3 regions of the Pseudomonas sp. F-14 TE3482 genome follow, and region 1 is predicted to be linked to each of the others. Evidence: predicted binding sites of a transcription regulator. Region 1 holds the regulator's gene; each other region holds the start of a gene.
The links. Region 1 encodes FliA, which starts transcription of late flagellar genes. Its sites were predicted from a motif close to CTAAAGTTTNNNNNNNNNNNGCCGNTAA; they were not measured.
Positions count from the first base shown of each region.

Region 1 (6,039 bases):
GGCCGGGAAGTTGGCCGGCAACTGCGTCAGTACCCGTTGCAGGGCAACCGGGCCACCGGTGGAGGTGCCGATGGCGACCAGTTTGTAGGCTTTGCGTTTCGGCGCTGGCGACGCCGGCGTCGCTGCATGGCTGCGAGCCGGAATCGGTGCCGGGGCCGGACGCGCAGGCGCACTGCTGCTGCCGTAGCTGCTGACGCTCGAAGGCGCAGGTGTCGGGGCGGGTGCGGCCACTGGAGCCGGGGCACTGTAGGCGCTGACACGACGGTTACTGCGCGAGATGCTGAGAATTTTCTCGCACAGCAGTTGCTTGACCTTCTCCGGGTTACGCGAGATGTCTTCGAAATTCTTCGGCAGGAAATCCACCGCGCCAGCGTCCAGCGCATCGAGGGTGACCCGCGCGCCTTCGTGAGTCAGCGAGGAGAACATCAACACCGGGGTCGGGCAGCGCTGCATGATGTGCCGCACTGCCGTGATGCCATCCATCATCGGCATCTCGTAGTCCATGGTGATCACGTCTGGCTTGAGCGCCAGCGCCTGATCGATCGCCTCTTTGCCGTTGGTCGCCGTACCGACGACCTGGATATTGGAATCCGCTGAAAGAATTTCCGAGACGCGGCGGCGGAAAAACCCCGAATCGTCCACCACCAGGACTTTGACTGCCATAAACACTCCGTTAGACGGGGCGAGGCTCAGTCGCCCCGCTCCCGCAGAATCAAATACGCCGTGCGGCGTAACGCTTGAGCATGCTCGGAACATCGAGAATCAGCGCAATGCGGCCGTCACCGGTAATAGTGGCGCCGGACATGCCCGGGGTTCCCTGGAGCATTTTGCCCAATGGCTTGATGACCACTTCTTCCTGGCCCACCAGTTGATCGACGACGAAGCCGATCCGCTGAGTGCCCACAGAAAGGATCACCACATGGCCTTCGCGCTGCTCTTCATGAGCAGCAGAGCTGACCAGCCAGCGCTTGAGGTAGAACAGCGGCAGCGCCTTGTCCCGCACGATCACCACTTCCTGGCCGTCCACCACGTTGGTGCGAGACAGGTCGAGGTGGAAGATCTCGTTGACGTTCACCAGCGGGAACGCGAACGCCTGGTTGCCGAGCATGACCATCAGCGTCGGCATGATCGCCAGGGTCAACGGGACCTTGATGACGATCTTCGAGCCCTTGCCCTTGGTCGAGTAGATATTGATGGTGCCGTTGAGCTGGGCGATCTTGGTTTTCACCACGTCCATGCCCACGCCGCGCCCGGAGACGTCGGAAATCTCGGTCTTGGTCGAGAACCCCGGAGCGAAGATCAGGTTGAAGCAATCGGTTTCGCTGAGACGGTCCGCCGCATCCTTGTCCATCAGGCCTTTCTTCACGGCGATACCGCGCAGAACATCGGCGTCCATGCCTTTGCCATCATCGGAGATGGACAGCAGGATGTGGTCGCCTTCCTGTTCAGCGGACAGAATCACCTTGCCGCTGCGAGGCTTGCCCATCGCTTCGCGCTCAGCCGGCTCTTCAATACCGTGGTCGACCGAGTTGCGCACCAAGTGGACCAGCGGGTCGGCCAGGGCCTCGACGAGGTTCTTGTCGAGGTCGGTTTCTTCGCCGACCAGCTCCAGGTTGATCTCTTTCTTGAGCTGGCGAGCCAGGTCGCGAACCAGACGCGGGAAGCGCCCGAAGACTTTCTTGATCGGCTGCATCCGGGTCTTCATGACCGCGGTTTGCAGGTCGGCCGTGACCACGTCAAGGTTCGACACGGCCTTGGACATGGCTTCGTCGCCGCTGTTGAGGCCCAGGCGGACCAGGCGGTTACGCACCAGTACCAGCTCGCCGACCATGTTCATGATCTCGTCGAGACGCGCGGTATCGACCCGCACGGTGGTCTCGGCTTCGCTGGCCGGTTTTTCCGGTGGTGGTGCGGCTGGGGCACGAGCAGGTGCCGGTGCAGCAGCGGCGGCCGGTTTCGGCGCTTCGGCTTTTGGCTCGGGCACTTTGGCCACAGGTTTCGCAACCGGTGCTGGCGCCTTGGCGACAGGAGCAGAAACCACTGCGCCAGTGCCAACCTCGGTGAACTTGCCTTTGCCATGCAATTCGTCGAGCAGCGATTCGAACTCGTGATCGGAGATCAGATCGTCGCCGGCCGCTTTAGCGGTTGGCGCAGCCGGGGCCGGAGCCGAAGCAATCGCCGACTCCAATGCATCGACCGCAAAGTTGCCTTTGCCGTGCAACTGATCGAGCAGTGCTTCGAACTCGTCGTCGGTGATGTCGGAGCTGTCGCCTGCCGCTTTAGGGGCCGCCGGTGCGGCGGGCGCCGCGACCACTGCATCGGGGGCGAACTGGCCTTTGCCGTGCAATTGATCGAGCAACGACTCGAACTCGGCATCGGTGATTTCGTCGCTGGCCGAGGCATCGCTGGTCGGCACTGGCGCAGCCGCTGGAGCCTCGGCTTGAGCCTTGACGGCATTCAGCGAGTCCAGCAATTGTTCGAATTCGTTATCCGTGATGTCGCCCGATTCTTCAGCGGCAGGTTCTTCCACCACCTCGGCGACCGGTGCCGACTCATCGGCGGTTTGCGGCTCGGCCAGACGGGCCAACGCTGCAAGCAATTCTGGAGTGGCAGCCGTGATCGGGCTGCGTTCGCGGACTTCGCTGAACATGCCGTTCACCGCGTCCAGTGCCTCGAGAACCACGTCCATCAGTTCCGAGTCGACGCGTCGTTCACCCTTGCGCAGGATGTCGAACACGTTCTCGGCGATGTGACAGCACTCCACCAGCTCGTTGAGCTGGAGGAAGCCGGCGCCCCCTTTTACAGTGTGAAAACCGCGAAAAATTGCATTGAGCAAATCCGCATCATCCGGTCGGCTTTCAAGCTCGACCAGCTGTTCGGACAGTTGCTCTAGAATCTCGCCGGCCTCAACCAGGAAATCCTGAAGGATCTCTTCATCGGCGCCGAAGCTCATTAAGGGGGGTGCTCCTAAAGGTCTAAAAACCTAAAAAACCTAAAATGCTAAAACTCTAGAATCCTAGGCTGGATAACAAATCGTCCACATCGTCCTGACCGGACACAACGTCTTCTCTTTTATCGGCATGAATCTGCGGACCTTCACCCTGAGAGAGATGTTTTTGCGGATCTTTTTCAGCCAGCATCGCTTCACGGTCATGTTCGATACCCGCAAAGCGGTCGACCTGACTGGCCATGAGCACGAGCTTGAGCAGGTTGCTTTCAACTTCGGTGACCAACTGGGTCACGCGCTTGATCACCTGACCGGTGAGGTCCTGGTAATCCTGGGCCAGCAGAATGTCGTTGAGGTTGCTCGACACGACGCGGTTGTCTTCACTGCTGCGGGTCAGGAAACCATCGACCCGCCGGGCCAGTTCACGGAACTCTTCAGCCCCGACTTCGCGACGCATGAACCGTCCCCAATCCGTGCTCAGCGCCTGAGCTTCGTCGCTCAGGCTGTTGATCAGCGGCGTGGCGTTTTCCACCAGGTCCATGGTGCGGTTGGCCGCGGCCTCGGTCAGCTTGACCACATACCCCAGGCGCTCGGTGGCATCCGTGATCTGAGACACTTCCTCGGCTTGCGGCATGTGCGGGTCAATCTGGAAATTGACGATCGCGCTATGCAGCTCGCGGGTGAGCTTGCCCACTTCCTGATACAGGCCGCGGTCACGGGTCTGGTTGAGCTCATGGATCAGTTGCACAGCGTCGCCGAACCTGCCTTTTTCAAGGCTTTCGACCAGTTCGACCGCGTGTTTTTTCAGGGTCGACTCAAAATCGCCCTGTGAAGATTCGTTATGCTCCATAGCTCCCCCGTGACGGACTGGCTTTGCACATCAACCGATGCGTTCGAAGATCTTTTCAATCTTGTCTTTCAACGCTTGAGCCGTGAATGGCTTGACCACATAGCCGTTCACGCCCGCCTGAGCGGCTTCGATGATTTGCTCGCGCTTGGCTTCGGCCGTGACCATCAACACCGGCAGGTGTTTGAGTTTTTCATCGGCACGCACGTGGCGCAGCAGATCAATACCGGTCATGCCGGGCATGTTCCAGTCCGTTACCAGAAAGTCGATGCTCCCGCTGTTGAGGACCGGAATCGCGGTAATACCGTCATCCGCCTCGACCGTGTTGGTGAACCCAAGGTCACGCAACAGGTTTTTTATGATCCGCCGCATCGTTGAGAAGTCATCAACGATGAGGATTTTCATATTCTTGTCCAATTCGACCTCCAAGCAGTCTTAAAACGCGCGCAGCACCTGAACGCGCCGTTCAATCAATTCGGCGTAACACTCAACAGTTGTATGGATTACAACGGGCCGTGGCCGATGCAGCAAAATGCCGTACCCACCTCGTTCGCAGTGTCCCCACACTGCCTGTCAGCGCGCTCGCCACTCCCCCAAACGCCCCCGCAAACGGGCCGCGCACTGGCTGTGTAACTGGCTGACCCGCGATTCGCTGACCCCCAGGACCTCACCGATTTCCTTGAGATTCAACTCTTCGTCGTAGTACAGCGCCAACACCAGTCGCTCACGCTCCGGCAAATTGGCAATCGCGTCCGCCAGCGCCGCCTGGAAGCGTTCATCTTCCAGATCGCGCGACGGCTCGAGATGAGCACTGGCGCCATCCTCGTGCAGCCCTTCGTGTTCGCCGTCCTGCAACAGATCGTCGAAACTGAATAACCGGCTACCGAGGGTGTCGTTCAAAATCCCGTAATAATCGTCGAGACTCAATTGGAGTTCGGCCGCAACTTCGTGATCTTTAGCGTCACGGCCGGTTTTAGCTTCAATCGAGCGAATTGCGTCGCTGACCATACGGGTATTGCGGTGAACCGAACGTGGCGCCCAGTCCCCCTTGCGCACTTCATCGAGCATCGCGCCGCGGATTCGAATGCCCGCGTACGTCTCGAAGCTCGCGCCTTTGCTGGCGTCGTATTTGGTTGATACTTCAAGCAGGCCGATCATCCCGGCCTGGATCAGGTCTTCGACCTGGACACTGGCCGGCAAACGCGCCAGCAAGTGATAGGCAATGCGTTTGACCAGTGGCGCGTAACGCTCGATCAGCTCGTACTGCGCGTCACGTGCCGACTTCTTGTAGAGGTTGTAGCCACTGGCTGTCATAGGACGGGTCCTGCGGTCTGTTGCACGAGGCGCTCGACGAAAAACTCCAGGTGCCCACGCGGGTTGGCCGGCAGTGGCCAGGTATCGACCTTCTGCGCAATGGCCTTGAACGCCAGGGCGCACTTGGAACGCGGGAAGGCTTCGTAGACAGCACGCTGCTTCTGCACGGCCTTGCGCACGCTTTCGTCGTAAGGCACGGCACCAACGTATTGTAAGGCGACGTCGAGGAAACGATCCGTGACCTTGGTCAACTTGGCGAACAGATTGCGGCCTTCCTGCGGGCTCTGCGCCATGTTGGCCAGGACGCGGAAGCGGTTCATGCCGTAGTCGCGATTCAGCAATTTGATCAGCGCGTAGGCGTCGGTAATCGAGGTCGGCTCATCGCACACCACCAGCAGCACTTCCTGGGCTGCGCGAACGAAACTGACTACCGAGTCACCAATCCCCGCAGCGGTGTCGATCACCAATACGTCGAGGTTGTCGCCGATGTCACTGAAGGCCTGGATCAGGCCGGCATGCTGGGCGGGGCTCAAATGCACCATGCTCTGGGTGCCGGACGCCGCCGGGACGATGCGGATGCCGCCGGGTCCTTGCAACAGCACGTCGCGCAGCTCACAGCGGCCTTCGATCACGTCGGCCAGCGTGCGTTTGGGTGTCAGTCCCAGCAGGACGTCGACGTTCGCCAGTCCCAGATCGGCATCCAGCAGCATGACGCGCCGGCCGAGCTCAGCTAGAGCCAGGGACAAGTTCACTGACACGTTAGTCTTCCCGACGCCACCTTTGCCGCCGGTCACCGCGATCACCTGTACGGGATGCATGCTGCCCATGTTATTTCTTTACCTTGTCTTACTTAGACGGAGGCCACATTACTGGCTGCGCGTTCATCAACGGAACAATGCATGGCAGACCATCGATGTAGGTACAAAAACTG
Region 1 covers NZ_JBRJII010000001.1:5,943,556-5,949,594, forward strand. The annotation lists gene AB7M26_RS26980 (protein-glutamate methylesterase/protein-glutamine glutaminase) at 1-663, opposite strand, end outside; gene AB7M26_RS26985 (chemotaxis protein CheA) at 713-2,953, opposite strand; gene AB7M26_RS26990 (protein phosphatase CheZ) at 3,009-3,797, opposite strand; gene AB7M26_RS26995 (chemotaxis response regulator CheY) at 3,828-4,199, opposite strand; gene fliA (RNA polymerase sigma factor FliA) at 4,368-5,108, opposite strand; gene fleN (flagellar synthesis regulator FleN) at 5,105-5,935, opposite strand.

Region 2 (6,039 bases), 240 kb from region 1:
GCCGTGACTGACGCCGCGCACGAGGCCGGGTTTGCCGATTCTGCGCACTTCTCCCGGAGTCTGAAAAAGCTCTTCGGCGTGACCGCTCGCCAAGCGTTGCAACACATCGATCTGCGTCTACTGGCTTGATTCAGCGCCGCAACGGCTCAGGTACCGCGGGTTCTTTGCTCAACGACACCGGTCCGAACGGGTCCAGCAGTTGCGCTACGTAGTCCCGAGGGAAGTCTGGTCGGCTGCCGATGCCCAGGTCGCCCTGACGGATTTCATAATCCGCCGTGTAGAACCCGGTCCCCAGAAGCCAGTCCCACAGGTTGAAGAACAAGGCGAAATTCACGTCGCCGGCCCGTCCATATTTCATGTGATGAAAGCGATGCACCGGCGCCCAGGCGAATATCCAGCGCAAGTACCCCAGCTGCATATCGACATTGGAATGTTGCAGCAGCAACTGGATGGCGATGGCAAATGCCAGCAGTGCCGCCACGTCCGGCGGGATGCCCAGCAGCAACAACGGCAACAGCCCCGCAGAGGCTTCCAGCAGTTGATGCAACGGATGTTTCATCAAGCCATTGAAGCCGTATAGCCGTTGAACGCTGTGATGCACCGCATGCAGACGCCACAACCACTGCACGCGGTGGCTGGCGTAGTGCATCAGGCTGAGACCGGCGTCGGCGATGAAAATCGCCAGCGCCAGTTGCAACCACAGCGGCCACCCCCTTGGCCATGCCCCATCGAACGACAGCAGCGCCACCAGGCCCGGTAACGCCAGCAAACCGAGAGCATTCAACGCCTCGTTGACCAACCCGTGAACGATGTCACGAGCGCGATCACCGACCGAGCGATTCCAGCACACCTCATAGGGTAAAGCCCATTCGGCCAGAAACGACAGGGCCAGGGCTGCGAGAAACAGCGGCAACAGCCACCCCTCTCTTAACCCGGCAACTCCCGTTAGCCAAAGGCTGGCCCCAATAAATCCGCCCCAGAACGCTGGGGCATAGATCCGCGCAAAGATGTATTTCATCACCACCTCCATTGATCGAGGTCGCAGCATGAAAGATTGTCGGGATGACGGAATTGAACAAACGGCGCAATCGAAGCCCGAAACGTTTTTTAAGGGTGAATTAAGTTGCGCGAGCTAACCTGATCCCACTTAAACAGTTCACCCAAGGAAAGAACTTCATGAAAACTTTAACTGCCCTGTTCACCGCTGCTGCCCTGACCCTCACCGCTGGCCTGGCCCAGGCTGACGTTCGCGTCGACCAGATCCCCGAGTTGGTCAAGAGTGGCAAGATCAAACCCCTGGAAGAACTGAACCAGGCTGCCTTGAAGTTGCACCCGGGTGCCACGATTACCGACACCGACCTGGATAACCACTTCAACGGTTACGAATATGAAGTTGAACTGCGCTTGGCTGACGGCACCGAGTGGGACGTGGACTTCGATGCCACTACCGGCAAGGTTCTGAGCAACAAACAAGACACGTGATTTATCTGCAAAAAGCCGCACGATCCTCGGGTCGTGCGGCTTTTTTGCGTTCAGCGTCAGGCAGTTCGCTGAAGCGACGAACGAAGCCGCGACAATTCGCGCAAGCCCGCTAGAATCCCTCAAAACCATTTGGCATGTTGAAGTAGAGAACCAAGGATATGGGGCAAACAGCGGCAGCAGACATCGCCACAATCGGCCGGATCAGCGCGGTGCCGGCGATTCTCCGGGTGATCAGTGAGTTGACCGGTTTGCGGTTCGCCGCGGTGGCCCGTGTTAACGAAGACTCCTGGACTGCCTGCGCGGTGCTTGATCGACTGGATTTCGGTTTGAAGGTGGGCGATGAGTTGGACCTGGTGTCCACCCTGTGCAACGAAATTCGCCAGGGCCACCACTCGGTGGTGATCGACAAGGCCAGCGAAGATCCGCTCTACCGCGATAACCCCACGCCCCGCACCTATCAATTCGAAAGCTACATCGCCGTGCCGATTTTGCGCACCGACGGACGTTTTTTCGGCACCATTTGCGCCCTTGATCCCAACCCTGCGCCGCTCAAGTCCAGCACGATCCAGAGCACCATGGAATCGTTCGCCCGAATGCTCGCGTTGCAAATAGAAGCAGAAGAAACCCTGCAACAGACCGAAGCGGCGCTGGTCAAGGAACGCCAAACCGCCGAACTGCGCGAACAATTCATCGCTGTGCTTGGCCATGACCTGCGTAACCCCTTGTTCGCCATCAGCGCCGGTGCCGAAATGCTCCTGCGTAAACTTTCCGACCCCGCGAATGAGCAGCGCGTCCGACACATCCTCACCAGCGCCCGACGTGCGACCAAACTGGTGGAAGATGTGCTGGACTTCGCGCGGGGTTCACTGGGCCGAGGCATCCCCGTAAATATCGAGCCGTGCCCGGATCTGGCGGATGCATTGCGGCATGTGATTTCCGAGATCCAGAGCATTCACCCCAGACGCATCATTCAGTCGTCGATTGGCGACCTGAGCAACGTTCATTGCGATCGCGAACGGGTCGCACAGTTGCTCTCCAATCTGCTGGCGAACGCCGTTGTCCACGGAACTCCCGATGACCCGGTCGAGGTCAGTGCGCAGGTCGACGATGGACACTTTGTGTTGAGCGTGAAGAACCAGGGGCTGATTGCCGAAGATGCGCTGCCGTATCTGTTCCTGCCCTACTCGAAACCAGCCGGCGGCACACCGCAGGTCGGCCTCGGGTTGGGGTTGTACATTGCCAGTCAGATTGCGCAGTCCCATGGCGGGAAACTGGAGGTGCTATCGACCGAGCAACAGGGCACGACGTTCACCTTCAGCTTGCCCTCACGGGCTTAAGCAAATCCGTGATCGACGGGCACGGCTTAAACTTGAGAGCGACTGTGTACCGATTCGGTAACCGAACCGGTACACAGTCCATTTCACTAGGCGCTCAACCGCGCCGTGACTTCATTCAACTGCCCCGACAAACCATGCAGATTGTGGCTGGCCGCTTCGGTGCGCTGCACGTTGTCCAGGTTAGTACTGGCGATGCTGGTGATTTCGGTGAGGTTGCGCGAGATGTCTTCGGCCACTGAAGTCTGTTCTTCAGCGGCGGTGGCGATCTGGCGGTTCATGTCGCGAATGGCCTCCACGGCATGGGTGATGCGCTCGAGCATGGCGCCGGCCTGGGTCACTTGCTCGACGCTTTCTTCGCTGCGCGACTGACCGCTTTCGATCGCCTGGGCCGCGTCCACTGCGCCGGTTTGCACGGTTTGAATGATCTGGTTGATCTCGATGATCGACGCCGCCGTGCGCTGGGCCAGGCTGCGTACTTCATCGGCGACCACCGCAAAACCACGCCCGGCTTCACCGGCACGGGCCGCTTCGATTGCGGCGTTGAGCGCCAGCAGGTTGGTCTGTTCGGCGATGCCGCGAATCACTTCCAGCACTTTACCGATGCGCCCGCTGTCGGCTTCCAGACGACGGATGACCGTGGCGGTGTTGGCGATTTCGCCGCGCATTTGGGTGATGGTGTGAATGGTGCCCTGCATGACTTTTTCGCCCTGCTGGGCGGACTGGTCGGCGTCATCGGCCGCACGTGCCGCGTCGGCTGCGTGACGCGCGACTTCTTGCGCGGTGGCGGACATTTCGTTCATCGCCGTGGCCACCTGATCGGTGCGGTTGAATTGCTCGTTGGTGCCGCTGGCCATGAGGCCGGCAATCGAGTTCAGTTCGCCGCTGGCGCTGTCCAGATCCGTCGCGCTGCGCTGCAAACGGCTGAAGGTTTCGGCGAGGAAATCGCGCAAGGTGTTGGCGGCCTTGGCCAGGTTGCCCAACTCGTCCTGACGGGTGCTGGCCACGCGCTCGGCGAAGCGCCCTTGGCTGAGCTGCGCCACGTAGTCGATCAGTTTGCGGATCGGTTCCACCAGGTTGCGGTTGACCAGCCACAGGCTCAACAGGCCAATCAGCAGACCCGACACCAGCATCACGATGATCCCCAACCACACCGTCTGATCGGCGCTGGCGCTGATCAGCTTCGATTGCTCGGTGCCCTGCTTGCGCAACTCACTGACCAACTCGCTCATCTGCTCACTGGCTGCACGGTCCACGCCTTTGACCGCGTTGTCGCCGGCTGTTGGGTCGGCACCGGCCGCCACGTAGGCATCACGGCCCTTCTGATAGGCCGCACCTAATACACGATGCTCTTCACGCAGGCGTTCGATGCGGGTCTTGAGTTGCGGCTCGATGCCTTTCTGCCCGGCCAGTTCACCGAGGATGCCCTGCACGTCGCGCTGGCGGTCCTCGAACTGCTTCCAGTATTTGTCCAGGTTCGCAGGTTCCTTGCCACGCAGCAGAACGTTCTTCCACTCCTGAACCTGCACCTTGAATTGCAGGTTGGCTTCATCGATCAATTGCGAGGTGTGCAACGGACCTTCAATCAGGTTCGCGTAGTTCTGAACGCCATTGGACAGGAAGTGAAAGCAGGACAAAGCGATCAGCAACATCGCCAACAGGCTGCCGCTCAACAGGGCGAGGATTTGCGCTCTCAGGGATTTTTGCAAAAACATCGAGTGATATCTCATGACAGGGAAAAGGCACGCCCAAGGGGTATGCAAGATGTCTGGACATCCCTGTCAGCGACACTGGTTCACCACCAGAATCGGAAGATCAACATCAGCCTCATCGGCGCGCCAGAGCCTTTCTTGAGCGCTCTCCGACGACCGGTAGAAGGTAGATTTGCGGCGCTGTCCAACCGTCACAAAACCTTCAAGTTGCGTTGCGATGATGAGGCTCAAGTGAACCTGTGAAACCCGCGACAGGCGCTTCCTCGCAGCGAGACCTCATGAACCACAGCATCGACCAGCGCCATCGCGATTCCGACCTGTTCGGCCTGCTTTACGGTTTCAGTTTTCGCCCTGGTGAGCGTGGCCGGGAGATCGACTCGGCCAAGGCGCTGCACCGCCTGCACCAACCTGAGGACAGTGACGAATTCCTCTGGCTGCACCTGAATCTGGCCCATGCCGCCTGCGAGCGCTGGATGAAAAGTCATCTGGCATTGCCCGATGAATTTTTCGAAGCACTGCACGAAGGTTCTCGCTCGACGCGCATCGAGCATGTCGATTCGGCGTTGCTGGCGGTGGTCAACGACGTGGTGTTCAACCTCAGCAGCATGGTCTCCTCGGATGTCTCGACGCTGTGGGTCTGCGCCCGCAGTCGGCTGATCGTCAGCGCACGCCTGCAACCGCTGCACTCGGTGGACAAGCTGCGTTCTTCGGTGAAGGCCGGTGAATGCTTTCGCTCACCGCTGGAGCTGCTGGTGCATTTGTTGCGCGATCAGGGCGAAGTGCTGACGCAGATCGTGCGCAAAACCAGCCTCAGCGTCGATCAGATCGAAGATGAGCTGCTGTCTTCGCGCCTGTCCACCAACCGCGCAGAACTGGGCGCCAATCGGCGGGTGCTGGTGCGCCTGCAACGCTTGCTGGCGCTGGAGCCGGGCTCGCTGCTGCGCCTGCTCAATCGCCCACCGCAATGGTTGCAGAAGGAGGACGTCAAGGAGCTGCGCAAATCCACCGAGGAGTTTGCGCTGATCATCAACGACCTCACGGCCCTCGGTGAACGGATCAAGCTGTTGCAAGAAGAGATCGCCGCCAATCTCAACGAACAGAGTAACCGCACGCTGTTCACCCTCACCGTGGTCACGGTGCTGGCGCTGCCGATCAACATCATTGCCGGCTTCTTCGGCATGAACGTCGGCGGCGTGCCGCTTTCCGGTGATCCGGAGGGGTTCTGGATTCTGGTGGCGCTGGTCGCGACGTTTACCCTGATTGCCGGGCGCTGGGCGTTTCGCAAGCGGCAGGATTATTGATCACTGCCATGACCACCACCGCCCCTGTAGGATCGAGGCTTGCCCGCGAAGAATGCGCTGCGGTCTACCCGAACGACCGCGTTATCGTTCTTCGCGGGCAAGCCTCGCTCCTACAAAGGCGGGTCAGGTTGTGGATTGGATGACTTGACCCAGCCAGTCCATGAACGCCCGGACCCGCAATGGTAAATGCCGTTGCCGGGCATAGAGCAG
Region 2 covers NZ_JBRJII010000001.1:6,181,821-6,187,859, forward strand. The annotation lists gene AB7M26_RS28060 (helix-turn-helix transcriptional regulator) at 1-129, shown strand, start outside; gene AB7M26_RS28065 (sterol desaturase family protein) at 131-1,018, opposite strand; gene AB7M26_RS28070 (PepSY domain-containing protein) at 1,177-1,482, shown strand; gene AB7M26_RS28075 (GAF domain-containing sensor histidine kinase) at 1,641-2,819, shown strand; gene AB7M26_RS28080 (methyl-accepting chemotaxis protein) at 2,906-4,531, opposite strand; gene AB7M26_RS28085 (transporter) at 4,807-5,829, shown strand; gene AB7M26_RS28090 (LysR family transcriptional regulator) at 5,953-6,039, opposite strand, start outside.
Region 2: the regulator FliA is predicted to act here: its motif matches at 4,644-4,671, upstream of AB7M26_RS28080 (methyl-accepting chemotaxis protein).

Region 3 (6,039 bases), 3.4 Mb from region 1:
GCTTTTTATTGCGTCGCGATTAGCGGCGTAGCATTTACTCTTCGCCCATCTGCGACTGCAGATAGTTCTCAAGACCGACTTTATCGATCAGGCCCAGTTGGGTTTCCAGCCAGTCGATATGTTCTTCTTCGGATTCAAGAATGTCTTCGAGCAGTTCACGGCTACCGAAGTCGCCAACAGTTTCGCAGTGAGCGATAGCGACTTTCAGATCGGCATGGCCGTCGCGTTCGATCTTCAAGTCACACTCAAGCATTTCCTTGGTGTGTTCGCCGATGTTCAGCTTGCCCAGGTCCTGGACGTTCGGCAGGCCTTCAAGGAACAGGATGCGCTTGATCAGCTTGTCGGCGTGCTTCATCTCGTCGATGGATTCGTGGTACTCGTGCTTGCCGAGCTTGTTCAGACCCCAATCTTCATACATGCGTGCATGCAAAAAGTATTGATTGATCGCGACCAGCTCATTGGCAAGGATCTTGTTGAGATGCTGGATGACTGTAATGTCGCCTTTCATGATGGGGTCCTGCCCTGTATTAGCTGTCTATAAGGCAGAGTTTGAGCCGCGTAATTAAGAGTGTCAAACCTAAGTTATTGAAACTTAAATGAAAATTAATCGGAATAAGAATGTTTGTGTTCCGCGTCTAGCGCCTAAGCGGTTGATTTTCAGACATAAAAAAACCGGACATCAAGTCCGGTTCTTTGTAATACGGTCATTATGCGGCGGTAAATTCTGTGGGGTAGGGGATCGACGCCTGGGCCGATTGCAGTTTGCCCAGGGTTTCACGGACCACTTCCTTGGCAAGGCAGGCGCATTTACCGCATTGGCTGGCAACGCCGGTGGCCTGACGGACTTCCCGATAGCTGCAGCAACCTTCATAGATTGCATCGCGGATTTGACCGTCGGTGACGCCAGTGCAGAGGCAGACATACATAAGTGAAAACCGTCGCTGGTTGTGACTCAATTGCGATGGATCTTAATGTTAACGAGAATGATTGTCAAAGTGGTTTCTGAAAGGTTTTCGTCATAAGGGCATGTGACTGACGAACGGTTTCTTCTCACGTTGTCAGGAGAAAAATATAGCAGCGGTCTTTTTACCTTCCAGGAAAAAAACCATTAAGGCGCTAAGGACAGGTGAAAAACGCGGTGTATGATGGTCGGCCTTTTGCGAAGCAGGTTTGTGTCACAGGGCTGTCGCCCGAGGGTGGCAGGCTGGCATGAACCCTGTTCAACGTTATTACACCAGGAGATATCCAATGAGCGTACTCGTAGGCAAACAAGCCCCTGACTTCACCGTACCGGCCGTACTCGGCAATGGCGAAATCGTAGACAGCTTCACCCTGTCCTCGGCCATCAAAGGCAAATACGGCCTGGTGTTCTTCTACCCACTGGACTTCACCTTCGTTTGCCCGTCCGAGCTGATCGCTCTGGACAACCGCATGTCTGATTTCAAGGCACGCAACGTGGAAGTGGTAGCCGTTTCGATCGACTCGCACTTCACCCACAACGCCTGGCGCAACACCCCGGTCAACAATGGTGGCATCGGCGAAGTTCGCTACACCATGGCGGCCGACCTGAAGCACGAAATCGCCAAGGCCTACGACGTTGAGTCCGAAGGCGGCGTGGCTTTCCGTGGCGCGTTCCTGATCGACGACAAAGGCGTTGTCCGCTCGCAGATCATCAACGACCTGCCGCTGGGCCGTAACATCGAAGAGCTGATCCGTCTGGTCGACGCTCTGCAATTCCACGAAGAGCACGGCGAAGTTTGCCCTGCCAACTGGAAAAAAGGCGACAAAGGCATGACCGCTTCCACCGAAGGTGTTGCGGCTTACCTGACCGAGAACGCTGCTGCGCTGTAAGGCACGTTCGAGGCATAAAAAAACCGGCTGATAAGGCCGGTTTTTTTATGGGCGGGATAAACCCATTCTGTTCATCGGTGGCGAGGGAGCAAGCTCCCTCGCCACCGATTAGTAACAGATCAGTCGTTGTAATCTTCCCAACCGCCCATTTGTTTCCAGCGATTGACGATGCCGCAGAACAGCTCGGCAGTCTTCTCGGTGTCGTAGCGAGCCGAATGAGCCTCGCGACCGTCGAAATCGATATCGGCGGCCTGACAGGCCTTGGCCAATACGGTTTGACCGTATGCCAGACCTGCGAGGGTCGCGGTATCGAAGCTGGAAAATGGATGAAACGGGTTACGTTTCATGTCCAGGCGCGCGACAGCGGCGTTGAGGAAGCCCAGATCGAAGCTGCTGTTGTGCCCGACCAGAATCGCCCGTTTGCAGCCGTTGGCTTTCAGGGCCTTGCGGATGCCGCGGAAAATATCAGTCAGGGCTGCTTCTTCACTCACGGCCATGCGCAACGGGTGATCGAGCTTGATCCCGGTGAACTCCAGAGCGGCCGCTTCGATGTTCGCGCCTTCAAATGGCTCGACGCGGAAGAAGTAGGTGTGATCGGGATACACAAAGCCTTTTTCGTCCATGGCGATGGTGGTCGCCGCAATTTCCAGCAGGGCATCGGTGGCCGAATTGAAGCCACCGGTTTCTACGTCGACGACAACCGGCAGGTAACCACGGAATCTGGCAGCCATTGGATGACGAGGACCACCTCCGTTGCCTTGACCGTCCTGTTCGTCGTCGAAATGGTCTTCACTCACGCGTGTTCCTCCAGCAGGCGCCAGCGCAGTTTTTCACCGGCGCGCAGCGGGATTACAGTCAGCTCGCCAAACGGCAGGCTGGTTGGGGCGGTCCACTCATCGCGGACCAGGGTGATGCGATCGGTATTCGCCGGCAGGCCGTAGAAACGCGGGCCATTGAGGCTGGCGAAGGCTTCGAGCTTGTCCAGCGCGTTGCGCTGTTCAAAGGCTTCGGCATACATCTCGATCGCGGCATAAGCGGTGTAGCAACCGGCACAGCCGCAAGCCGCTTCTTTGGCGTGCTGGGCATGGGGCGCCGAGTCGGTGCCGAGGAAGAACTTGTCGCTGCCACTGGTGGCGGCGTCGAGCAGGGCTTCCTGGTGAGTATTGCGCTTGAGGATCGGCAGGCAATAGAAGTGCGGCCGAATCCCGCCCACCAGCATGTGGTTGCGGTTGTACAGCAGGTGATGCGCGGTGATGGTAGCGCCGACGTTGGCCGAAGCCTCGTTGACGAACTGCACGGCGTCAGCGGTGGTGATGTGTTCGAACACCACTTTGAGGGTCGGGAAACGCTCGACCACTCGACGCATGTGCTCGTCGATGAAGATTTTTTCGCGATCGAAAACGTCGACATCGCCACGGGTGACTTCACCGTGAACCAACAAGGGCATCCCGACGTCGGCCATGGCCTCGAGTGCAGGGAAAATCTTGTCGATGCTGGTGACGCCAGAGTCCGAGTTGGTGGTCGCGCCGGCCGGGTACAACTTGGCGGCGTGAACGAAACCGCTGGCCTTGGCCTCACGAATTTCTTCGGGCTGGGTGCGGTCGGTCAGGTACAGAACCATCAGCGGTTCGAAACGGCTGCCGGCCGGACGCGCGGCGAGAATCCGCTGGCGATAGCCATTGGCTTCAGCCGCGTTGCGCACCGGCGGTACCAGGTTGGGCATGATGATGGCGCGACCAAAGGTGCGCGCGACATCCGCGACGGTATTGGGCAACACAGCACCATCGCGAAGATGAATATGCCAGTCGTCGGGACGCAGCAGGGTCAGGCGGTCGGACATGAGGGGATTCCAGGCGGGTCAAACTCAGGGGAATGCTACCGGAAAAGACTCTTGCAGGCACTCGCTATCAAGTTTTGCGGCAAGCTTCCGATATCCAACAGGTACGCCGTAAATATGTGTGTCGGTCTTTTTGTTGCACAAGCCAGTGGAGCCTCCCGTGCGCCAGCGTTATTTAGCCTTGCTCAGTGTGTTTGCCAGCCTTCCTGCGATGGCGCTCACTTTCCAGACCCGTCTGGAGAGCATCGAGTGGACGGTCGAAGGTGACAAGTTCGAATGCCGCCTGACTCAACCCATCACCGATTTCGGCTCGGGAGAGTTCGTGCGTCGTGCCGGCGAACAGGCGACATTTCGCTTGAAGGCCTACAACTCGATGATCGGTGGCGGTTCCGCGACCTTGCTGGCGGCCGCTGCGCCATGGCAGCCGGGGCGTGGCGACATCAACCTGGGGTCGGTACGAATCGGCAGTGGCAACGTGCTGTTCAACAGCTCGCAAGTTCAGGCCGGGCGCTTGATCAGCGGGTTACTGGACGGTCGCAGCCCAGTGGTTCGACACTCCTCGGGCGAGGGGCGGGTATCTGAAGTCCGCCTGCTGCCGGTCAAATTCAGCAAGGCCTATAGTGACTACCAGGGTTGCGTGGCCAAGTTGCTGCCGCAGAATTTTGAACAGGTGAAGCAATCCGAAGTCGGCTTTCCGGGGGAGGGCATTGATCTAGACGCCCAAGCCAAGGCCCATTTGCAGGTCATGCTGGAATTCATGAAAGCCGATCCGACGGTCAACCACATCGAACTCGATGGCCATTCCGACAACAGCGGCAATCGCCTGACCAACCGCGAACTGTCGCGACGCAGGGCGTTGGCCGTGATGGATTTCTTCAAGGCCAATGGTATCCAGGAATCGCAGATCACCCTGCGTTTTCACGGTGAGCGCTATCCTCTGGCACCGAACAACACTGCCGCCAATCGGGCGAAAAACCGCCGGGTCGCCGTACGCCTTGAACGGGTAGCGCCGACCGAGCAACCGGCGCCTCCAGCCACTGCTTCCGCGGGCAGCGCGAAGACCTCCTGAACCCGCTGCAACCGTCGCTCGCTCGACATAATCTGTCGCTTCGTCGTCATAAGCTGTCGCGCCTCTGTAAATTATTCTGCATGAGCGGTAGACTTGACGGCTTTCCGTAGAACCCCGTGGAGTGATGGCATGGCGGACGTAAACAAGGTCGTTCTGGCGTATTCCGGCGGCCTGGACACTTCGGTGATCCTCAAGTGGCTGCAGGATACTTATAACTGTGAAGTAGTGACCTTCACCGCTGACCTGGGTCAGGGCGAAGAGGTCGAACCGGCCCGCGCCAAGGCACAGGCCATGGGCGTAAAAGAAATCTACATCGACGATTTGCGTGAAGAATTCGTGCGCGATTTCGTGTTCCCGATGTTCCGCGCCAACACCGTTTATGAAGGCGAGTACCTGCTGGGTACTTCCATCGCTCGTCCGTTGATCGCCAAGCGCTTGATCGAAATCGCCAACGAAACCGGCGCTGACGCCATTTCCCACGGCGCGACCGGCAAGGGCAACGACCAGGTTCGTTTCGAACTGGGCGCCTACGCTTTGAAGCCAGGTGTGAAAGTGATCGCTCCGTGGCGCGAATGGGACCTGCTCTCCCGTGAAAAGCTGATGGATTACGCTGAAAAGCACAACATCCCGATCGAGCGCCACGGCAAGAAGAAATCCCCGTACTCGATGGATGCCAACCTGCTGCACATCTCCTATGAAGGCGGCGTGCTGGAAGACACCTGGACCGAGCACGAAGAAGACATGTGGCGCTGGACCGTCTCCCCGGAGAAGGCTCCTGACAAACCGCAGTACCTGGAACTGACCTACCGTAACGGCGACATCGTCGCACTGGACGGCGTCGAAATGACCCCGGCCACCGTGCTGGCGACCTTGAACCGGATCGGTGGCGAACATGGTATCGGCCGTCTGGACATCGTCGAAAACCGCTACGTCGGCATGAAGTCCCGCGGCTGCTACGAGACCCCGGGCGGCACCATCATGCTGCGCGCTCACCGCGCGATCGAATCGATCACCCTGGACCGCGAAGTGGCTCACCTCAAAGACGAGCTGATGCCTAAATACGCCAGCCTGATCTACACCGGTTACTGGTGGAGCCCTGAGCGTCTGATGCTGCAACAGATGATCGATGCTTCCCAGGCCCACGTGAACGGCGTAGTGCGCCTGAAACTGTACAAGGGCAATGTGATCGTCACCGGCCGCAAGTCCGACGAGTCGTTGTTCGATGCCAACATCGCGACCTTCGAGGAAGATGGCGGCGCCTACAACCAGGCGGATGCGGCGG
Region 3 covers NZ_JBRJII010000001.1:2,558,872-2,564,910, forward strand. The annotation lists gene bfr (bacterioferritin) at 35-508, opposite strand; gene AB7M26_RS11490 (bacterioferritin-associated ferredoxin) at 708-926, opposite strand; gene AB7M26_RS11495 (peroxiredoxin) at 1,249-1,851, shown strand; gene rnt (ribonuclease T) at 1,971-2,648, opposite strand; gene pyrC (dihydroorotase) at 2,645-3,691, opposite strand; gene AB7M26_RS11510 (flagellar protein MotY) at 3,849-4,757, shown strand; gene AB7M26_RS11515 (argininosuccinate synthase) at 4,887-6,039, shown strand, end outside.
Region 3: the regulator FliA is predicted to act here: its motif matches at 3,758-3,785, upstream of AB7M26_RS11510 (flagellar protein MotY).